Linked DNA regions of Sporomusa termitida. The main gene of each other region encodes a partner of the protein of the gene in region 2 in a complex. Links are inferred from orthologs where the notes say so. Each region holds a gene or a part of one and is shown on either strand. Other genes may lie near its edges.

The links.
Region 1: the proteins of nusB (region 2) and rpsJ are in contact, whole or in part, in a solved structure (PDB 3D3B), measured with the Escherichia coli proteins. The link is inferred for Sporomusa termitida from one-to-one orthologs.

Annotation. Positions count from the first base shown.
Region 1 is NZ_CP036259.1:50,710-62,102, reverse strand. The notes cover bases 4,726-7,465. They hold rpsJ (30S ribosomal protein S10), read right to left. Parts: upstream 6,382-7,465; coding sequence 6,070-6,381; downstream 4,726-6,069. Other genes in these bases: tuf (elongation factor Tu), read right to left, coding at 6,531-7,465; rplC (50S ribosomal protein L3), read right to left, coding at 5,414-6,055; rplD (50S ribosomal protein L4), read right to left, coding at 4,726-5,346. Also shown: rplE (50S ribosomal protein L5), read right to left, coding at 1-305; rplX (50S ribosomal protein L24), read right to left, coding at 336-674; rplN (50S ribosomal protein L14), read right to left, coding at 693-1,061; rpsQ (30S ribosomal protein S17), read right to left, coding at 1,144-1,443; rpmC (50S ribosomal protein L29), read right to left, coding at 1,443-1,640; rplP (50S ribosomal protein L16), read right to left, coding at 1,630-2,106; rpsC (30S ribosomal protein S3), read right to left, coding at 2,106-2,783; rplV (50S ribosomal protein L22), read right to left, coding at 2,809-3,141; rpsS (30S ribosomal protein S19), read right to left, coding at 3,192-3,473; rplB (50S ribosomal protein L2), read right to left, coding at 3,579-4,403; rplW (50S ribosomal protein L23), read right to left, coding at 4,433-4,720; more of rplD, read right to left, coding at 4,720-4,725; more of tuf, read right to left, coding at 7,466-7,733; fusA (elongation factor G), read right to left, coding at 7,798-9,876; rpsG (30S ribosomal protein S7), read right to left, coding at 9,988-10,458; rpsL (30S ribosomal protein S12), read right to left, coding at 10,501-10,881; SPTER_RS00260 (ribosomal L7Ae/L30e/S12e/Gadd45 family protein), read right to left, coding at 10,984-11,238. UniProt on the Escherichia coli protein: Involved in the binding of tRNA to the ribosomes. Part of the processive rRNA transcription and antitermination complex (rrnTAC). The complex forms an RNA-chaperone ring around the RNA exit tunnel of RNA polymerase (RNAP).
Region 2 is NZ_CP036259.1:2,267,469-2,278,827, reverse strand. What follows is about bases 5,582-8,287. They hold nusB (transcription antitermination factor NusB), read left to right. Parts: upstream 5,582-6,579; coding sequence 6,580-6,996; downstream 6,997-8,287. Other genes in these bases: xseA (exodeoxyribonuclease VII large subunit), read left to right, coding at 8,279-8,287; SPTER_RS24720 (hypothetical protein), read left to right, coding at 8,023-8,160; SPTER_RS10510 (Kae1-like domain-containing protein), read left to right, coding at 6,993-7,952; SPTER_RS10520 (DUF2273 domain-containing protein), read left to right, coding at 6,330-6,557; amaP (alkaline shock response membrane anchor protein AmaP), read left to right, coding at 5,779-6,318. Also shown: spoIIIAA (stage III sporulation protein AA), read left to right, coding at 98-1,090; SPTER_RS10565 (stage III sporulation protein AB), read left to right, coding at 1,081-1,599; spoIIIAC (stage III sporulation protein AC), read left to right, coding at 1,624-1,821; spoIIIAD (stage III sporulation protein AD), read left to right, coding at 1,836-2,222; spoIIIAE (stage III sporulation protein AE), read left to right, coding at 2,235-3,395; spoIIIAF (stage III sporulation protein AF), read left to right, coding at 3,420-4,034; SPTER_RS10540 (hypothetical protein), read left to right, coding at 4,049-4,663; SPTER_RS10535 (SpoIIIAH-like family protein), read left to right, coding at 4,674-5,213; more of SPTER_RS10530, read left to right, coding at 5,343-5,581; more of xseA, read left to right, coding at 8,288-9,490; xseB (exodeoxyribonuclease VII small subunit), read left to right, coding at 9,483-9,740; SPTER_RS10495 (polyprenyl synthetase family protein), read left to right, coding at 9,746-10,636; SPTER_RS10490 (divergent PAP2 family protein), read left to right, coding at 10,647-11,105; dxs (1-deoxy-D-xylulose-5-phosphate synthase), read left to right, coding at 11,159-11,359. UniProt on the Escherichia coli protein: Part of the processive rRNA transcription and antitermination complex (rrnTAC). The complex forms an RNA-chaperone ring around the RNA exit tunnel of RNA polymerase (RNAP).

The DNA.
Region 1 (11,393 bases), 2.2 Mb from region 2 along the record:
TCAAGGAATTGGTACATCCGCTCGCCGCGCATGGTTACCTTAGCACCAATCGGCATACCCTCACGGATTTTAAAAGCAGCGATGGATTTCTTAGCTTTGGTGATTACCGGTTTCTGCCCGGAAATCATTGTCATATCGCCTACTGCGGCGTCGAGAACTTTGGGGTTGCCAACTGCTTCACCGACCCCCATATTGATTACTACTTTCTCGACTTTAGGAATCTCCATAACATTTTTGTAACCAAACTTTTCCATCATCGCTTTAGTTACTTCATTTATATATTTTTCTTTAAGCCTTGTAGCCATAAGTTAACCTCCTTTCAGGGAAGATGGTTTTTACTTGTCTTTATCGATAACTTCACCGCAGTGTTTGCAGGCACGGGCAAATGCGCCGCCGGCAACCTGGGCTTTTTTAATACGGGTAGGTTTGCTGCATGCCGGACATACCAGCATAACTTTGGCAGAAGCAAGCGGCGCTTCTTTTACCAGAATACCGCCTTGAGGCGCTTTTTGGCTGGGTTTTGTGTGGCGTTTTACTTTATTGATACCTTCTACCACAACCTTGCCTTTTTTAGGCAGCGCTTCTACGATCTTACCTTGTTTGCCTTTATCTTTACCAGACAACACAACAACTTTATCGCCTTTTTTTACATGCAATTTTTGGGCTTCGGACACTCCGGACACCTCCTTAATCTAGATAACCTCAGGCGCCAGTGAGATAATTTTCATGAAATCTTTGTCCCTGAGTTCGCGGGCAACAGGTCCAAATATCCGTGTACCTCTCGGGCTTTTATCTTCTTTTATAACAACGGCAGCGTTTTCATCAAACTTGATGTACGAACCGTCCGGACGACGTAATCCCTTACTGGAACGAACAACAACGGCTTTAATTACATCGCCTTTCTTGACAACGCCACCGGGTGTAGCGTCTTTAACAGCGGCCACGATAACGTCGCCAATGTTGGCATAGCGGCGATATGAGCCGCCCAGTACGCGGATGCACATAATTTGCTTTGCGCCGGTATTATCAGCAACATTCAGTATACTCTGTTGTTGAATCATAGTGCTTATCCTCCTTCCTTATGTGACTCGATGCCAGCTTAAGACCTCGAGCTTTAGAAGCTTGCTTGACTGTGCGGAACAACTATCTTGCTCTCTCGAGAACTTCCACCACACGCCAGCGTTTTTCCTTAGACAGCGGGCGGGTTTCCATGATTTTAACGGTATCACCAACATGGCTTTCGTTATTCTCATCATGAGCTTTAAACTTTACCGTTTGTTTAACTGATTTATGATACAGCGGATGACGTACCAAACGCTCAACCGCGATGACTACAGTTTTGTCCATTTTATCGCTAACTACTTTACCGATCCGGACTTTACGCTCATTTCTTTCAACGGTCACTCTGCATTGCCTCCCTTCATACTCACTAACATGGTCCATTACTGAGCCTTAAGTTCACGCTGGCGCTGAACAGTTTTAATGCGGGCAATTGTTTTCTTGACGGCCGGAATCCGCATCGGGTTATCCAGCTGGCCGGTAGCATGTTGGAACCGCAGGTTAAACAGTTCTTCTTTCAGCTTCGTAAAATTTTGCTCAAGTTCGGCTGCACTCATATCGCGGATATCTTTAGCCTTCATTTACTTCACCACCTGCTTTAGCATTGACACCAGGTGCGTCCATGTCCAAATCCGCGGTTTCCTCCCGCGTAACGAACTTGGTCTTAATCGGCAGTTTGTGAGCAGCAAGACGCATTGCTTCACGCGCTGTTTCTTCCGGCACGCCATCCATTTCAAACATGACGCGGCCGGGTTTCACGACAGCAACCCAGTATTCCGGTGAGCCTTTACCACTACCCATGCGGGTTTCGGCGGGCTTAGCAGTAATCGGTTTATCAGGAAATATTTTTATCCAGACTTTACCGCCACGCTTAATGTAACGGGTCATGGCAATACGGGCTGCTTCAATCTGCCGGTTGGTAATCCAAGCCGGTTCAAGAGCGACCAGGCCGAACTCACCGTGAGAAACCATATTGCCTTTAGTGGCTTTGCCTTTCATCCGTCCGCGAAATTGCTTGCGGTGTTTCACTCTCTTAGGAATCAGCATTATTTCTCGCCCCCTTCAACGGCGGCAGCGGCGACAACAGTCTTTTTAGCCTCAGGCAGGATTTCACCCTTGTAAATCCAGACTTTTACACCGATCCGGCCATAGGTGGTATGAGCTTCGGCAGTGCCGTAATCAATATCGGCCCGCAAGGTGTGCAGGGGAATACTGCCTTCACGGTAGCTTTCGGTACGGGCAATTTCAGCGCCGCCTAAACGACCGCCGACCATTACCTTAATCCCTTTGGCGCCCATACGGATGGTACGGGTTACCGATTGCTTCATTGCCCGGCGGAAAGCAATACGTTTCTCAAGCTGAGCGGCAATGTTTTCAGCGACCAAAGTCGCATCAAGTTCGGCTTGCTTAATCTCGGCAATATTGACTTCAATATTTTTGCCGGTAAGGTCTTTCAGCCATCTCTTAATGTTTTCAATGCCACTGCCGCCACGACCAATCACCATACCAGGCTTAGCAGTGTGAATAGTAACTTTAACCCGGTTAGCCGCACGTTCAATAATGATTTGCGACACATTGGAAGTATAAAGTTTTTCTTTCAGCATATCACGCATTTTAATATCTTCATGCAAATTTTTTGCATAATCTTTGTCGGCATACCATTTCGCATCCCAGGTTTTCACAATGCCAAGACGAAGACCATGCGGATTAACTTTTTGACCCACTAAATTTCCCTCCTTCGTCGTTAGCTTATCTTTCTTTCACAACCAATGTTACATGGCTGGTACGCTTTAAAATTTTGAACGCCTGCCCGCGTGAGCGCGGATGAATACGTTTCAAGGTTGGCCCCTGATCAACAAACGCCTGTGACACATAGAGAGCATCAACATTCAGGTCATAGTTGTGTTCAGCATTAGCGATAGCTGATTTCAGCACTTTTTCCAGAACTTCCGCTCCAACTTTCGGAGTGTATTTTAAAATCGCAAAAGCCTCGCCCACATTTTTGCCGCGAATTAAGTCAATCACGATGCGGATTTTGCGGGGTGCAATGCGAATATGTCTGGCAATTGCTTTAGCTTCCATATATTTAACCCCCTTCCGGCCTCTAATCCCGGATTTTTGCAAAGCGTATGTTATCTTACCCCAGTGGACCGTTCAGAGCCGCTGTGGCCTTTATAAGTCCGCGTCGGCGCAAATTCGCCAAGTTTATGGCCAACCATGTCTTCGGTAACATATACCGGCACATGTTTGCGGCCGTCATGGACAGCCAGGGTGTGGCCGACAAAGGTTGGCAGTATCGTCGAGCTGCGCGACCAGGTCTTAATAACCTTTTTATCATTTTTAGCATTGAGCGCGTCAATTTTCTTGATCAGGCTTTCATGCACATAAGGTCCTTTTTTAATTGATCTTGACACTTAAATAGCCTCCTTTCGCTTCGTTAGCGGATTCGTTAATTCGTGAATTCGCCCTACGGCCAATCCTCTCGAACAACCGAACCTCGACCTATCGATCAATCGAAATTACTTCCGTTTCTTAACAATCAGCTTGTCAGAAGCTTTGCTTCTCCGGGTTTTCGCACCCATTGCGCATTTGCCCCACGGAGTAACCGGATGTTTCCGACCGATAGGCGAACGGCCTTCACCACCGCCATGCGGATGGTCAATCGGGTTCATTGCGACACCGCGGTTAGCAGGACGGATACCGAGCCAACGCGAACGGCCGGCTTTCCCGATGGTGATATTTTCATGTTCAAGGTTGCCTACCTGACCGATAGTAGCCCGGCAGTTAATATGAACTTTACGCAGCTCGCCTGATGGCAGTCTGAGGAGTGCATGGGTGCCTTCCTTTGCCATAAGCTGGGCGGAAGCACCGGCTGAGCGAACCATCTGGCCGCCTTTGCCGATTTTCAGTTCAATATTATGCAGTTGGGTACCTACCGGGATATTTTTAAGGGCCAGAGCATTGCCTGGCTTGATATCAGCCTCAGGACCGCTCATGATGGTATCGCCCACCTTAAGACCGTTAGGTGCAAGAATATAACGTTTCTCGCCGTCAGCATAGTTTAACAGAGCAATCCGGGCTGAGCGGTTAGGATCATATTCAATCGATGCAATCTTGGCAGGAATACCGTCTTTATTGCGCTTGAAGTCAATCACACGGTATAGGCGCTTATGACCGCCGCCCTGATGCCGCACAGTCAAACGGCCTTGCTGATTGCGACCGGCGTGTTTTTGGAGACGCTCGGTCAAAGAACGCTCGGGACGATCTGTGGTAAGGTCCGAAAAATCGGCTACCGTCATAAATCTTCTGCCAGGAGCGTATGGTTTAAAACTTTTAACTGGCATGTGTGCCCCTCCTTTTTAGGAAATTGTGGTTATACACCTTCAAAGAATTCAATGCGCTCGCCGGGAGCCAGTTTAACAATGGCCTTTTTAAAGTCCGGCCGTTTACCGGCATTTTTGCCCATGCGCTTGGTCTTGCCCATTACCCGGAGGGTATTGACATCAAGAACTCTGACTTTGAAGATTTGTTCAACAGCTTGACGAATTTCAATCTTATTGGCAGTTAAAGGCACAATAAAAGTGTATTTGTTGTCAGCCATCATACTTGTGGTTTTTTCGGTAATGTACGGCTTAATGAGTATATCGCGCAGGTTTGCCATTATGCCAGCACCTCCTCAATCTTGGCGACTGCATCTTTGGTTACCAGCACCTTATCATGATGAAGCAGGTCGAATACATTCAGGCCCATGGTATTGATGGCTTTAACACCAGGAATATTACGGGATGATTTTACAACATTGTCATTCTGATCAACCGTGATAATCAGGGCCTTATTATCGCTGGCCTCAAAATTACCAAGGAATTTTACGACGTCTTTGGTTTTGGGTGCAGCAAAGTTAATGTCTTCGACAACCAGTAAGCCGCCATCATTCACCTTGGCTGTCAAGGCTGATTTAATCGCCAAACGGCGCACTTTCCGGGGCATACTGAACTTATAGCTCCGCGGATGCGGTCCGAAGGCGACACCGCCACCTACCCATAATGGAGATCTGATGCTGCCGGCCCGTGCCCGGCCGGTACCTTTTTGTTTCCAGGGTTTTCTACCGCCACCGCGTACCATAGATCTGGTCTTCGTTGCGTGAGTGCCCTGACGTTGGCTCGCCAACTGCATAACAACAACCTGATGGACAACGGCTTCATTTATCTCTACGCCAAATACGCTATCATTAAGTTCTATTTCACCGGTCTTTGCACCGGTCATATCATATACTGCCACTTTCGGCATATAGCACATCCTCCTTTCGATGCTCGCAACCTGCTCTTTACGTTACCGTAAAGAAAGCAAGCTGCGATTACTTAGTGGGTTTTACCGTATTCTTTACAATGATCAGACTGCCTTTAGGTCCGGGAACAGCACCTTTAACCAATAAAAGGTTGCGGGGTACATCTATGCGGACTACCTGCAGGCGTTGAACAGTTACTTTCTGTCCGCCCATACGGCCGGGAAGTTTCTTGCCTTTGAATACCTTGCCGCCGCCGCCGCTCATCCGGGAACCAATAGTACCGGGCTCACGATGGGATTTGGAACCGTGGGCCATAGGTCCGCGTTTAAAGTTATGTCTTTTAATGCCGCCGGCAAAGCCTTTACCTTTAGCAGTGCCAGTTACATCAATCAATTCACCTTCACTGAAGACATCAGCGCTCAGAACTTGACCTACTGTATATTCAGAGGCTCCAGGCAGACGCAGTTCACGGATAAATTTCACCGGTTTGACGTTGGCTTTTGCAAAGTGACCCTGCAAAGGTTTGGTAACTTTCTTTTCTTTGACAGCGCCAAAACCAAGCTGCACTGCATTGTAGCCATCATTTTCAACGGTTTTGTTTTGCACTACGACATTGGGGCCGGCTTCAATTACAGTAACCGGAATAACTTTACCCTCAGCCGTAAAGATTTGGGTCATACCCAGTTTTTTACCTAAAATTCCTTTAGCCATTATCGCACCTCCTCCTACAGCTTGATTTCAATGTCCACACCAGCCGGCAAGTCGAGACGCATTAAGGCATCTACCGTCTTGGGGGTTGGCTCCAGGATGTCAATAAGACGTTTATGGGTCCGCATTTCGAATTGTTCGCGGGAGTCTTTATTGACATGGGGTGAACGCAGAATAGTAAAGATGTTTTTCTCGGTAGGAAGCGGAATAGGACCGGAAACCATAGCGCCGGTACGTTTTGCGGTTTCAACAATCTTAGCCGCACTTTGGTCAAGCGCCTTGTGGTCATACGCCTTAAGGCGGATTCTGATTTTTTGTTGTTTAGCCATATATTTATTCCTCCTTATCGCCCAGTTTCTCTGAACGGACATTCTCGGTGGAAATTTCCCCGCGCGTGCGGGCCACCTTCCACGTCATCGCCGGTCAATATCCCGGCAAAAGGCGGCTATTGCCGCCCTTGCCGGATATTATATTTTAACTATTCAACAACCGCAGTTACAACGCCGGCACCAACGGTGCGGCCGCCTTCACGGATTGCAAAACGCAGGCCTTCTTCAATAGCGATCGGGGTAATCAGGGCGATGTCCATTTGAATGTTGTCGCCAGGCATTACCATTTCCACGCCTTCCGGCAGGGTAACAACACCGGTTACGTCCGTTGTCCGGAAGTAGAACTGCGGACGGTAGCCGTTAAAAAACGGGGTATGACGGCCGCCTTCTTCTTTCGACAGTACATATACTTCCGATTTGAATTTGGTGTGCGGTTTAATCGAACCTGGTTTTGCCAGTACCTGGCCCCGTTCGATTTCTTTCCGGTCAACACCACGCAGCAGGGCACCGATATTATCCCCGGCCACGGCCGAATCCAGCAGCTTACGGAACATTTCTACGCCCGTTACTACGGTTGATTTCGGTTTTTCTGTCATACCTACGATTTCGATGGTATCACTGACTTTTACTACACCCCGCTCTACACGGCCGGTTGCTACTGTACCCCGGCCGGTAATGGTAAATACGTCTTCCACCGGCATCAGGAACGGTTTATCAGTGGCCCGTTCCGGCGTCGGGATGTAGCCGTCAACTTTGTCCATCAGTTCATGAATCTTGCCGCACCATTCGCATTCGCGCTTGGCGCAGCCGCAGTTAAGTACTTTTACTGCCGAACCGCTCACTACCGGAATGTCGTCACCGGGGAATTCGTAGCTGGAAAGCAGTTCGCGCACTTCCATTTCCACCAGTTCCATCAACTCCGCGTCATCAACCAGATCCGCTTTGTTCAGGAACACAACCATGGCCGGTACGCCTACCTGGCGGGACAGCAGGATGTGTTCACGGGTCTGCGGCATCGGGCCGTCAGCGGCCGATACAACCAGGATGGCGCCGTCCATTTGGGCGGCCCCGGTGATCATGTTTTTAACATAGTCCGCATGGCCCGGGCAGTCAACATGCGCATAGTGGCGGGCAGGAGTTTCATATTCCACGTGGGCGGTGTTGATGGTAATACCGCGTTCTCTTTCTTCCGGTGCTTTATCGATTTGATCATAGGCCATGAACTCGGCGCCGCCGTGTTTGGCCAGCGTCATGGTAATTGCGGCAGTCAGCGAGGTTTTGCCATGGTCAACGTGACCAATTGTACCAATGTTAACATGGGGTTTGTTTCTTTCAAACTTTTTCTTAGCCATTTTCGAGTGTTACCTCCTATATTTCTTAGTATTATTTTCAGACCGGGGAATCGTTTAGTGATAATTATGCACCTTTGTTTTTAGAAGCGATAACTTCGGCAATTGTCTTGGGAACCTCTTCATAGTGGTCAAATTCCATGGAGTAGTTGCCACGGCCCTGCGTCTTGGAACGAAGGTCAGTCGAATAACCGAACATTTCCGAAAGCGGCACAAATGATTTAATCGCTTGCGCACCGGAACGGGTTTCCATCCCTTCGATACGGCCACGACGGGAGTTTAAGTCGCCGATAACGTCGCCCATATATTCTTCAGGAACAATAACTTCCACTTTCATGTAGGGTTCAAGGATAACCGGTGCAGCCTTGGCGCAGCCAGCCTTGAAACCCATCGAGCCGGCAATTTTGAAAGCCATTTCCGATGAGTCAACATCGTGGTAGGAACCGTCGAAAACGGTTACTTTAATGTCAACCATCGGATAGCCGGCAGATACGCCTGTATCCATAGCTTCTTTGACGCCAGCCTCAATCGGGTTGATGTATTCTTTGGGAATAGCACCACCAACAACTTTGTTTTCAAAGACAAAACCCTGGCCTGGTTCAAGCGGTTCAATCTGCAGCCAGCAATGTCCGTATTGGCCACGGCCACCGGACTGGCGGACAAACTTACCCTCGGATTTAACAGTTTTGCGGATCGTCTCGCGGTAAGCAACCTGAGGTTTACCCACATTGCACTCAACCTTGAATTCTCTGAGCATCCGGTCAACAATAATTTCGAGATGTAGTTCACCCATACCCGAGATGATGGTTTGACCGGTTTCCTGATCGGTATGCATCCGGAAGGTCGGATCTTCTTCCGCCAGGCGATTAAGCGCTACGCCCATTTTTTCCTGATCGGCTTTAGTCTTAGGCTCGACAGCTATATGGATAACCGGGTCCGGAAACACCATTGATTCAAGTATGATAATATTTTTATCGTCGCACAGGGTATCACCGGTTGTAGTATCTTTGAGACCTACAGCAGCGGCAATGTCCCCCGTGTAAACGATTTCGATCTCTTCACGGTGGTTGGCATGCATCTGGAGAATCCGGCCGATACGTTCCCGTTTTCCTTTTGTGGAGTTGTACACATACGAGCCGGAAGCTAGTTTGCCGGAATATACGCGGAAGAAAGCGAGTTTCCCCACATAAGGATCAGCCATAATCTTAAACGCCAGTGCCGAAAACGGAATACTATCATCGGCTTTACGCTCGTCTTCCTCGCCGGTATCTGGCTTAACACCTTTGATGGCCGGAATATCAGTGGGAGCAGGCATATAAGCGACAACAGCATCCAGCAGAGGCTGAACGCCTTTGTTTTTGTAGGATGAGCCGCAAAGTACCGGTGTCATTTTGCAGGCAATAGTAGCGCGGCGAATTCCTGATTTGATCTCATCAATGGTGAGTTCTTCACCCTCAAGATATTTCATCATCAGTTCATCGTCGCTTTCAGCAACGGCATCCAGCAGGTTCTGGCGGTAAAGCTCTGCATTCTCCAGCATATCCTCAGGAATCTCTGTTGATTCGCTCACTTTCCCCAGGTCGTCAGTATACATAACTGCCTTCATTTCAATAAGATCAACGAAACCCTTGAAGGTATCTTCAAAACCGATTGGCAGTTGGATTGGCACGGCAAACGCGCCCAAACGACTTTTCATCATATCAACAACCCGGTAGAAATCAGCACCGGTGATGTCCATTTTATTAACATATGCCATACGGGGAACGCCGTATTTATCAGCTTGACGCCACACTGTCTCCGACTGAGGCTCTACGCCGCCTTTAGCGCAAAATACCGCAACCGAGCCATCAAGTACCCTGAGTGAACGTTCTACTTCAACTGTAAAGTCCACGTGTCCTGGTGTGTCAATGATGTTTATACGATGCCCGTCCCATTGGGCTGTAGTGGCCGCAGAGGTAATGGTTATACCCCTTTCTTGTTCTTGCACCATCCAGTCCATAGTCGCAGCGCCATCATGCACTTCACCAATTTTGTGTACTCTGCCGGTATAAAACAGTATGCGTTCAGTCGTAGTGGTCTTGCCAGCGTCTATATGCGCCATGATGCCGATGTTCCGCGTCTTTTCAAGTGGAAACTTTCGGGCCACTATTTTCACTCCTTAGTATCGCGGGGTCCGCTATTTGTCAGGTTTGAGTCAAAGACGGGTTGCTTACGCAACCCCGTTCAATTCCCGCACGCGAACTCCGTACTTCGAATTTTACCAGCGGTAATGGGCAAAAGCCTTGTTGGCTTCAGCCATTTTATGTGTATCTTCACGTTTCTTAACAGATGCGCCGGTATTGTTGGCAGCATCCATCAATTCTGAAGCAAGGCGTTCGTGCATGGTCTTTTCACCGCGCAGCCGCGAATAATTAACCAACCAGCGAATACCAAGCGACATTTTACGGTCAGGCCGTACTTCTACTGGCACTTGATAGTTGGCTCCACCCACACGGCGAGCCCGGACTTCAAGAACCGGCATAACATTTTTCAACGCTGTTTCAAAAACATCCATTGGATCTTTACCGGTTTTGGCACGAATCGCCTCAAATGCGTCATATACAATGTTTTCAGCAACACCTTTTTTGCCGTCATACATCAATTTATTGATAAATCTGGTTACCAGCTTGGAGCTATATACCGGATCCGGCAATACATCCCGCTTGGGAACAGCACCTTTTCTTGGCATCAGTATCCCTCCTTTTCCAAAACTCTACAACTGTTCTTGCAATTACTTCTTAGCTACGGCCTTTTTGGCACCGTATTTCGAACGGCCCTGGCTGCGTTTGGCAACACCGGCAGTATCAAGAGCACCGCGAACAATGTGATAACGTACGCCTGGCAAATCTTTGACCCTGCCACCACGGATAAGCACAACTGAGTGTTCCTGCAGATTGTGACCAATACCCGGAATATAGGCGGTTACTTCAATGCCGTTAGTTAAGCGTACACGGGCTACTTTGCGAAGTGCAGAGTTCGGTTTTTTCGGAGTAGTTGTATATACTCTCGTGCATACGCCACGTTTTTGTGGACATTCTTTAAGTGCAGGTGCAGTCGATTTTTGAATCAGTTGCTCCCGGCTTTTGCGCACTAGCTGACTAATTGTTGGCATTTTTTAAGCGCACCTCCTTCCCCAATCTCGTTATTTATTATTAAAAACCTCATCTGCCGGTTTCAGCAGGTAAAGTTATTAACGACTCGTCCGTGTTAACTGCTATTTTAAAACAGCCACAGCCGCAGCGCCTACGGCAATGCTGCAGGCCTTCCCCAGTTCACTCATCGTCGCTGTTTCATCAACCAACACAGCTTTTTGATTACACAGATGCGCTAGCGGTGCTACCACCCGGCGATCAGCATCAACCGCAAGATACACCTTGGCGGCCAGACCTTTTTCCACAGCCCGCGCTGTTTGTTTAGCACCAATGGCTTTATTGGCGGTCTTTAAACCGGCAAGTTCCTCACTGTTCACATCGCCAACTCCTTTGGATAAATAGCACTGTTCACAAGACACTCTAATATATTAACATTTGGAATTCCAAATGTCAATAAACTATTAGAGTTTCTGCATATTTTTAAACACACTAAACCGGGTGTATCAAATCCACTATTTACCACTCATTAGTA
Region 2 (11,359 bases):
TTTGTCATAAACCAATTTCTTATCACATATCTATGTAAAGAAAAGGAGCGATAAATCCTGAGACAAGTCGCCTACTAATGAACGAGGATGAAGACTTATGAAAAATATTCAAACCTCTTTAAACGAACATATTTATCCTGTTTTACCGCCTCATATTGCCCGGCTAATTGCGGCCTTACCCGGCAGTATGCTGAACAAGGTCACTGAGATTCGCATCCGGGCTGATCAGCCGCTGCAACTGGTATTAGGCAGCCAGGATATTACCGTGCAGACAGAGCATAAAACCCGTTTGTATCAATGCACCAGTGAGGATGTAAACAGAACATTCCAGCTGATATGCAAAAACTCGGTTTATGCTTTTGAAGAAGAAGTCAGACAGGGATATCTGACAATCGCCGGCGGTCACCGGGTTGGCCTGACTGGACAGGCAATAACCATGGAAGGAACAGTCAGGACACTTAAGCATATCAATTCTCTGAATATCCGCTTAGCAAGAGAAATAACAGGCTGTGCTGACCGTATTCTGCCGTTTGTGACAGCCAAAGAACATAATGAAGTATTCAGTACCCTAATTATTTCACCGCCCCGTTGTGGTAAAACAACAATTTTGCGGGATTTAATCAGGCAATTGAGTACAGGCAATCCGCTGCTGGGGATAGCCGGTGTACAAATAGGCGTGGTGGATGAGCGGTCTGAAATAGCGGCCTGTCAACAGGGGATACCGACTGTCGATTTAGGGCCGCGTGTTGATGTGCTTGACGCCTGCCCCAAAGCCAGTGGGCTTTTGATGCTGATCAGGTCTATGGCCCCGTACATCGTTGCCACCGATGAATTAGGCCGCCGGGAAGACGCTCTGGCGGTACGGGAAGCTGTTTGTGCCGGCGTAAAAGTCCTGGCTACCGCCCACAGCCGGACAATTGCTGAATTTCAGCAGCGCCCTTATGTGGGGGAGTTAATCCAGGAACAGGTTTTTGAACGGTACATTATTCTCAGTAACCGGTCAGGACCTGGCACGATTGAGGAAATCCTCGATTCCCGGCATAAAAAAGCAATAGGTGCCTGTTTAAATGAGGTGAACGTATGTGGTTAAAGATTCTCGGCAGTTTGCTGGTGGTTATAGCCGGGACTTGCATCGGCTTTAGCCTGGCTGGCCGTTATGTGGAACGGCCGCGGCAGATCAGACAGCTCATCAGCTGTTTATCAGCCCTTAAATCTCACATTAATTACGTGGCTGTTCCATTGCCTGAGGCTCTGTCCCAGTGTACCGGCGGCATTACCGGCCCGGTAGCCGACCTGTTTCATACGATGGCGGAATTATTGAAAAGCAAAGGCTGGCTTACGCCCCAGGCCGCCATGCTGCAGGCGCTGACAGAAACCGACCGGCTTGTTCTCAGTAAGCCGGAACGGGAGATTATCGCTGTGTTTAGTGCCAATTTAGGGGGCATGAACCGGGAAGAACAGCACAAATCCCTGGACTTAGTCCATGAACAGCTGTCCAGAATACAATATGAAGCAGAAAAAATCTGTGACCAAAATGCCCGAATGTATCGTTACTTAGGGGTTTGCGGCAGCTTGGCCGTGGTTATCGTTTTAGTATAGGGAGTTAAATAGGGGGGAGAGCACATGGGAATTGACGTGTTGTTTAAAATTGCCGGCGTGGGTATTTTAATCTCCGTTTTTCATACTGCATTAAAGCAGGCTGGTAAAGAAGATATGGCTCATTTATGTACCCTTGCCGGTTTTGCCCTGGTGTTGTTATGGGTAGTACAACTATTAGGCCGACTGTTTAATACTGTTCAGGATGTATTTAAGCTGTTCTAAGGGGTGTACACGCCATGGAAATCATACAAATTATCGGGCTAGGGTTTGTCGTTACTTTGCTGATTTTAATCATCAAACAACAGCGACCGGAACTAGCCGTGCAGCTGGCCCTAACCTTGTCGACCATCATCTTTCTCATGGTGCTTGGCAAGATTAATGTGGTGCTGGATTTATTCCGGGACTTATCAGAAAAAGCCAATATCAGTCAAATGTACTTAAATACGATTCTCAAAATTATTGGCATTGCCTATATTACAGAATTTGGTGCCCAGGTGTGCCGGGATGCCGGGGAGGGTGCAGTGGCCGGTAAAATCGAATTTGCCGGTAAAATTCTCATTATGGTTATGGCTATACCGATTATTGCCTTGGTCCTGGAAACGATTGTGAGACTCATTCCTTAAGGTGGAATGCATGTGAAAAGAATAATAATTACAGCGATACTCTGTATGCTCTGGGGCAATATGGCCTGGGCAGCGACTGATGCCGGACCGGATTTACCCGTTGATTTACTGGAAAGTACCTCAGTAAATCACATCAATCAGTTTATTCAGGAAATTAACAAAGAGCTTACCGAGGAAATTCCCTTCCTGAGTACTGAAACAATCAAGGATATTGCCACCAAAGGCCTGACCTTCAACTGGGAAACCATTGCCAATAAGCTGCTCTCCTATTTCTTTAAAGAAGTAGCCACAAATATTCACCTGCTGGGCAAGTTATTATTTTTAGCCGTATTGTGTGCCTTGCTGCAAAATCTGCAAAATTCGTTTGAGCAATCAGCAATTTCCTTGCTGGCCTACAGTGTATGTTTTATCTTTTTGTCAGTGATTGCCCTCAGTGCCTTTTATCAGGGACTGACACTTGCCCGGGAAACAGTAAGCAACATGGTTGGTTGTATGGAAGCGCTGCTGCCCTTATTACTCTCGCTCTTAGCCGGGGTAGGGGCTCTAACCTCGGCCGCGCTGCTGACCCCGCTGATGCTCCTGGTAGTAAGTGCAACCAGCGTGATTGTTAAAGATATCGTTTTACCGCTCTTGTTCCTGACGGCTGTCTTAGAATGCGTAAATTATCTGTCCGGCAGCTACAAGCTTAGTAATTTGACAGGAGTGCTGAAACAGGCCGGGATGATGACACTGGGCTTAGTGCTGGTAGTTTTTATCGGTATTGTCAGCATTCAGGGGGTAGCCGGCAGTGTTGCCGACGGTCTGACATTGAGAACGGCCAAATACGCAACTGCCACTTTTATACCGGTAGTGGGTAAAATGTTTGCCGACACTGTTGAACTGGTTATGGGGGCCTCGCTGTTGTTAAAAAATGCCGTTGGCATTTTCGGTGTATTGGCCATTGCGCTGATCTGTGCACTGCCGCTTATTAAACTTATTTCCTTAGTTGTGGTAATAAAGATTGCCGGGGCCCTGATTCAGCCTATGGGTGATGAAAAAATGGCCAGGTGCCTGGATGCCATGGGCAATAATCTGCTGTTAGTGTTTGGCGCATTATTAACAGTTGCCTTAATGTTCTTCTTAATAGTTACTATGATTATTGGTGCCGGCAGTGTGGCGATGATGCTGCGTTAAAAAACGGCGGCGGTGGGGGATAATATGATAGATTCTGTTACTGTCTGGGTGAAAAGTATTATCTATGTGGTGTTATTTGCCTCGTTTCTGGAACTTTTGCTGCCTAATAGCAGCATGCAGCGCTTTATCAGGGTAATTATGGGCTTGTTTATTCTGCTGGCCATTTTAAATCCGATAATCAGCGTTTTAGAAGACAGGCTGTCGGCAGATCAAATTCCGGCTTTGGCCCAGGCCGGCAGTACGTTGTCTGATACAGAAATTTTAAGTGCCGGCACGCAGGCTGCCGGTAAGCGTAATCAGCTGGTCAGGGAAATATATGCCAGGGATCTGTCCAAGCAAATAAGGGCGATGGTAATGGCGATCGACGGTGTAGCCAATGCCAAGGTAACAGTAGCCATTGCCGAAACACAGCCGGGTAGTAAAGAGATGGGCAAAATCAACAATGTAGTTGTGTATATTGAACCAGGGTTTGCCGCTGATGAGCGCAAAATTGCCAAAGTGACGATTGGCGAAAAACCTGCTGAAATACCCAAGGAGTCCAATAAGCTGCCGCCGGCAGTAATAAACAAAGTAAACAGGATGGTGACCGAGTTATACCAGCTTAAGTCCAGCCAGGTTGAGGTTAAACAGATACAATAGGAGGTAAGAGAGGTATGGGAGCGTTAGGAACTTCGCTGAAAGGATGGCTGTCTGGAGCCAAAAAAGCGGTCCCCAGTCAACTATTGAAAGACGGTGTCATTAATGCCAGGCTCATCTGGCTCGGACTACTGGGGATTGTACTGCTGTTAATCGGGGGGTTATATGAACCGTTGCCGGCAAAAACTCAGCCCTCGCTCGCAGCGGATATTACCAAAGGCACTCCGGCCGCCCGCAGCTATGAAGAGGTGCTGGAGGGCAAACTCTCAAATTTGCTGGCCCAGATCAAGGGGGCCGGGGCCGTATCCGTAAATGTAACCCTAGAAACAGGGGGGCTGCAGGAACCGGCCAAAAATATTACCAAGGAAACGCGAACAGTGCAGGAAAAGGACAATACGGGCGGAATTCGCACAACCACCGAAACTAAAGAGTCCGAACAGGTATTATTAAGCAAAGAAAGCGGTGCCGACCGGCCGGTGATGGTCCGGGAATACAAGCCGGTCATTAAAGGCGTGCTGGTCGTAGCGGAAGGGGCTTTTGATTCAACAGTTAAGGCTAATCTGACCAGAGCTGTGGAATCAGGGTTAGGTATCCCCTCCTATAAAATTACAGTACTGCCGCAAAGAAAGTGAGGGTAAGAGTATGAGAATATTCTCAGTATTATCTATAAATAAAATAGGAAAACTTGCTGCCTTTATAGTGGCCGCCGGCATTCTTTCCCTGCTTATCAGCGGCGCCTGGAACTACGCCCAGGATATGCGTACCGCCCGGGCGGACAGATCGAATGCCATGCAGGTGACAAAAGCGGTCAGCGAGCAGGTTGTACCGGTAATGGCTCCCGACTTTTTTGTTGAATACCGGCTGGAAAGGGATAAGATCAGAAGCGAACGGTCCGATCTCCTGCGGGAGATTATAAAAGATGCTAAAACCGAAGATAGTAAACAGGAGGCGCAGGCAACGATTTTAAAAATGACTCTGGAAAAGCAGCGGGAAGCAGAAATGGAAAACTTAATCAAATCCAAAGGCTTTGGCGATGCACTGGTATTTATCCGGGATAACTCCGTTAGTGCTGTTGTTAAAACAACCGCACTGTCCCGGGAGGAAGTAATCCAGGTGGCGGAAGTCATTTGCCGTATTGCCGGGGTTAAGCCTGAGGATGTTACGGTAAGCGCTAAACCGTAAGCGGAGAGACTCTCTCCGCTTTTTTTCACCTATTTGTAAAAATGGAAAAAGCTTGGTATAATAATATAGTTATAAGATATCCGGTCCTGTAATACATTGTAATAGTAAAGAGTTTGGGGAGGGTGGGAAATGGAAAAGAGAGAGCGGATGGAAAAAACAGAACATAATGATGTTGGTTCTATCAGGATCGCTGATGAGGTTGTTGGCATTATTGCCGGGCTTGCGGCCACCGAAGTTACCGGCGTGGCGGGCATGAGTGCCGGTTTAGTCGGCGGTATTGCCGAGATGCTGGGTAAAAAAAATCTCTCCAAAGGAGTTAAGGTTGAGGTCGGCGAACGGGAAGCGGCAGTGGATTTATATATTATCGTTGAATATGGCGTGCGTATCCCCGATGTCGCGCTGAGAGTCCAGGAAAATGTTAAACGGGGCATTGAATCTATGACCGGCCTTGATGTTGTGGAAGTGAATATTCATGTTCAGGGTGTAGGCTTTGCTCTGGACGATAAAGAAGAAGACATTAGGGTAAGATAACGGGAAGAGGCCAAAAGAAAGGAGAGCGAACGCTATGGGGATTATTGACCGCATTATCCTGTCTATTTACACATTTTTACTGGCTTTTTTATCATTCGCCGCCATTCTCCTGTCTTTACGCCTTATTCCATTGGAATTGGCGTGGACAAGCATTGGCCATATCTATGGCCAGTGGGAAGCTTCGCTGGTGGGAGCGGTATTTTTATTAGTTAGCATCAGACTGCTTTTGGCCGGCCTTCGCTCCCGTAAAGCCAAAGATACCATTGTCCATCACAATGAAATTGGTGATGTACATATTTCCCTGACTGCGGTCGAGAATCTGGTGGAAAAAACGGTCCGTCACCTGCGGGGTGTACGGGGCATCAAGGTAAAGGTGGCGTTGACCCCCCAGGGCATTACCGTGCACATAAAAGCGGTAGTCAGCCCGGAAAGCCATGTGCCGACTGTGGCCGGTGAAATTCAACAGCGTGTGCATGAGTATATAAAAAACACTGTAGGGATCGAGCTGGCTGACGTTCAGGTTACGGTGGATAATATCAGCAATGATTTTAAAGCGAAACAGCGTGTTGAATAGAGGTGACAGTTGTGAATTCCAAACTACTGGAGGAAATCTGGCAGCACCATAGCGGTAAACTTCTTGGGGTGTTATTTGGCTTTATATTTGGCATCCTGGTTATAACTTTTGGTTTTTTTCGTACACTATTTGTAGTTTTATGCGTAATTGCCGGTTATGTTGTAGGCAAACGCATTGACCAAAAAGAAGATATTATGGAAATTTTGGATAAGCTGCTACCTCCAGGTTACAATCGGTAGGCGCTTAGAAAGAAGGAAATTTATGAGCCGTAGAAAGGCCCGTGAGATGGCTGTGCAAGCATTATTTCAATTGGATTTTAACGCGGGTGTCAGCAATGATGAAGCACTCAACTCTGTATTTAGTGAGCGGGAAGACGTTAATGAGAATACCAGGCTCTATGCTAAGTCACTGGTTGAAGGTACCTATAGCAATTTAGCCGTTATTGATGACTACATATCTGAGTTATCTAAAGAATGGAAAATTGAACGCATGGCCGGTGTTGACCGTAATATAGCCCGGATGGCTATTTATGAAATGAAATACAGTCAGGAGCGCTTACAGCCAGGCGTTGCCATTAATGAAGCTGTGGAATTGGCAAAAACCTTTGGCACTGAGGAGTCCAGCCGGTTTATCAATGGTATTTTAGGATCAATTGTAAAAAATAAAGGGCTGGCATGAGCTATTTCCTGGGGATAGATACCAGTTGTTATACAAGTTCAGTAGCGCTGCTGAATGAGGCGGGCCAGTTAGTTGCCGATTGCCGGAGAATTCTGCAGGTTAAGGCTGGCAGCCGGGGGCTTCAGCAATCGGCAATGGTGTTTCAGCATACCCGCAATCTGCCGGAACTATTTGCTGAAGCCTGCCGGGAGCTTCCCGGGCCTGTGGCCTTCAAAGGCATCGCGGTTTCCGCCTATCCCCGGCCGTTGCCGGATTCCTATATGCCTGCGTTTCTGGTTGGTGACGGCTATGCTAAGGTGTTAGCGCTAAGCCATAATGTTCCCCTTCAGCGCATCAGTCATCAGGAAAGCCATATTTTTGCCGGACTTTGGTCGGCCGGTGGTCCGGGATCAGCACAATTTCTGGCGGTTCACTTATCGGGCGGCACTACTGAGCTTATGCGGGTATCAGCCGCGGCCGGTCCCCAACAGGCCAAGAGATTAAAGATAGAGATCATTGGCTGCAGTCAGGATATTCAGGCCGGACAATTGGTAGACCGTGTGGGCGTTTTATTAGGGCTGCCTTTTCCCGCCGGGCCTCACCTGGAGGCTCTGGCTGCACAAGACCGCAGCCACGCAGTAAAAATACCGGTCTGTGTCCGCGGCACCACCGTTAGTTTTGCCGGCCCCGAGACTCATGTCCGCAAATTAGTAACCCAGGGTACTGACAGAGGAGCAATTGCTGCCGGGGTGGAGCTTAGCATTGCCACAGCGGTAATGACTATGCTCAAGCAGGCAGTCGCAAGTACCGGCCTTACAGAGGTGCTGCTGGTAGGCGGGGTAATGGCCAACCGCTTTATCAGGCACTACCTGTCAGAACAGCTGGAACGCCCCGGGGTGGCAAAACTTTATTTTCCTGAAAACAGGTATAGTCCGGACAATGCAGCCGGTGCTGCTTATGCTGCCTTCAACGCCTGACAGCTGCAGATTCACCAATGCAGCTGCTCCGGCATATGATACACAAATTCATATGCCGGGAGGTGACACCATGGTTCCCTATATTCTTGCCGGTGCAGTCATAGGCTCGGTTGTTGGTCATCTTATTCCGCCCGGATATTTTTTCTGGTTCGTGGTGGGGGGGATAAGCGGATATTTAGCTCAGCGCTATTTCGGTGCCCGATTTTAAAGGTTAAAAATCTTTACCCAGACTTATGTCTGGTTTTTTTTGTATTTATAGGTTATTATTATGTTTGTCTGGTTCCTAATTAAAAATATGATGCAAAATAAAATCAGGTGGTATGAATATGAGCAATATATATACTGTCAGCGATTTTACCAAATATCTTAAAAGTCTGTTTGATAAAGACCCGAAACTGGTTTCAGTTGCTATCCGGGGCGAGTTGTCTAATTTTAAATGTCACTATTCGGGCCACTGCTATTTTACCCTTAAAGATGCCGGTTCACAGATAAAAGGGGTTATGTTTAAAAGCCGGGCCCAGTTTTTAAAATTTGAACCGCGCGATGGGCTTAAGGTAGTCGTGTTTGGCCAGGTGACTATATTCGAACGCGACGGCCAGTACCAGCTTTACGCCGATCAGTTAATTCCTGACGGCCTGGGAGAACTCAGTATTGCCTTTAACCAGCTGAAAGAAAAGCTGGCAGCAGCCGGCCTGTTTGAGGAAAGCCGTAAACGGCCCCTGCCGCTGTTGCCCAGAGCGGTGGGGCTTGTAACCTCGCCGTCCGGAGCGGCGCTAAGAGATATTATTACCGTTGCCAACCGGCGCCATCCTGGCCTGTGTCTGATTCTGTTTCCGGTTCAGGTTCAGGGACTGGAGGCGCCCGGACAAATTGTCCAGGCTATCCAGGCTTTTAACCGCCTGGCTAATGTCGATGTTATTATTGCCGGCCGCGGGGGCGGCTCGATCGAAGAGTTATGGGCCTTTAATGATGAAAAGGTAGTGCGGGCTATCGCTGAATCGGTCATCCCCGTTGTGTCGGCGGTGGGTCACCAAACAGATTACACCTTAGCCGATTTTGCCGCCGACCGCCGGGCCGCAACGCCTTCGCAGGCTGCTGAACTTGTTGTTCCGGATGTCAATGAGCTGAAGCGCTATATCCATACACTCCAAACCATGCTGGAGAACAATATCCGGACTTATTTGAAAGACCGGCGGCAAGTGCTGCAGCAGCTCCGCGATAACAAAGTATTTCTGCAGCCGGAAAAACTGTTGGCTGACAAAAAGCAGCTTACCGATTTATACACGGAACGGTTAGGCCAGGCAATGCAAAAAATCATTGTCGCAAAACAGCATGTGTTGAAAATACATACAGAAAAGCTCGCTGTGCTTAATCCGCTGGCGGTACTGGCCAGAGGCTACAGTCTGGTCCGTACACCGGCGGGACAAGTGGTGACCGGAGCCGGTCAGGTCATAGCCGGTCAGCGGCTGGAGATTGTTTTGCGGCAGGGGCGGCTGGATGTCGATGTGGTTAGGGTAAAGGAGGAGAAAAATGGCTAATAAAGCAGGTAATAAACAAAGTAATGTATGTTTTGAAGACGCTCTTGGCAAATTAGAAGTAATTGTAAAGCAACTGGAAACAGGTGAACTGCCGCTGGAGGATGCCTTAGACCGGTTTTGCGAAGGTATTGCCTATGCCAAACTGTGTTTTGAACGCCTTACTGCTGCCGAAGCCCAGGTAAATAAAATTCTGCAGCAGGAACAAGGCAAGCTTGTTGAAAAACCGCTTAATCTGGTGGAGGCTGATTGACTGCTATGACAAAACAATTTTCCCTAAGTCATTATTGCCGGCAAAAAGTAAGTTTGCTGGAAGAGGCGCTGGCCTGTTACACTCCGGCTGATGCCTGCCCGCCGATTATCTTTGAGGCAATGCGCTACAGCCTGTTTGCCGGCGGCAAAAGGCTGCGGCCGATTATGCTGATGGCGGCAGCCGATGCTGCCGGCGGCTGCGGCGCTGATTATCTGCCTGTGGCCTGCGGGTTGGAGATGATTCACACCTATTCGCTGATTCATGACGATTTGCCGGCCATGGATAATGATGATTACCGGCGTGGTAAACTCACCAATCATAAAATATATGGTGACGGCATGGCAATCTTAGCTGGGGACGGGTTATTAACAGCCGCGTTCAGCACAATGCTCTCCCAGCCTAATGTTCAGGCAGCAACATTGATTAATGTAGTCAAAGAGATAGCTGTTGCTGCCGGTGCCGCCGGTATGGTCGGCGGCCAGGCGGTCGATCTTGCCTCGGCCGGACAAACGGTTGATGCCAATACCCTGAAGTTTATCCATCAGGCCAAAACCGGCGCGTTATTTAAGGCCGCACTGCGGGCAGGAGCTATGCTGGCCAATGCCAGCCCAAATCAGCTGGCAGCACTGACTGCTTATGCTGAACATTTCGGTCTGGCTTTTCAGATTACAGATGATATGCTTGACGTAACTGGCAGTCAGGACAAGATTGGTAAACCGGTGGGCAGTGATATGAGGAATCAGAAAGTGACTTATGTAACACTGTATTCGCTTGACGGCGCTAAACACCTGGCTCAGCAGGCCGTAGACAATGCCTTGCTCAGCTTACAGGATTTTGGCTCTGAAGCTGTAATTTTACGCGACTTAGTGGAATATTTAATCAATCGTGAAGCCTGAGGTGTAAATAATGTTCGATTTTATGGCGGGAATCGGGAAAAATGTTATATTAATGACTGCCATTACCGCATGGTTTACCGCCCAGGTATTAAAGACAATAACCTCTTACTGGCGCCACGGATCATTTAATGCCGAACGGCTTGTCGGTGCCGGTGGTATGCCCAGTTCACATACGGCATTGGTGGTCAGCCTGGCTGTTGGTGTAGCCCTTAAAGATGGGCTGGAATCCAGTTTGTTTGCGGTAGCGGTCGTCCTGGCCGGCATTGTCATGTACGATGCGGCCGGCGTACGCCGGGCAGCAGGCAAGCAGGCCAAAGTTATTAATAAATTAGTACGCGAAATGCGGGTCGAACACAAAGTCCGGGACACCAGACTTAAAGAGTTATTAGGGCATACACCACTCGAGGTGCTGGGCGGAGCCGTTCACGGTACTCTTATAGCCTATGCGTTTTATGTATTTTGTAGATGAATGTTAGTCCTAAACTATGCTATAATATGTTTTGGAAAATACATTCATGCATTATGACTTCTGTCAGGGAAAGCGGGGAAGTTGGTTTGGGGACATTGCTTGATGGCATTAACGGGCCACAAGACCTTAAAAGTCTTTCTTTAGGGCAATTAGAAAAGCTCGCCGGTGAAATCCGCGAGCTTCTTATACATACTGTATCCGCCAATGGCGGACATTTAGCACCTAACTTAGGTGTTGTTGAATTAACACTGGCG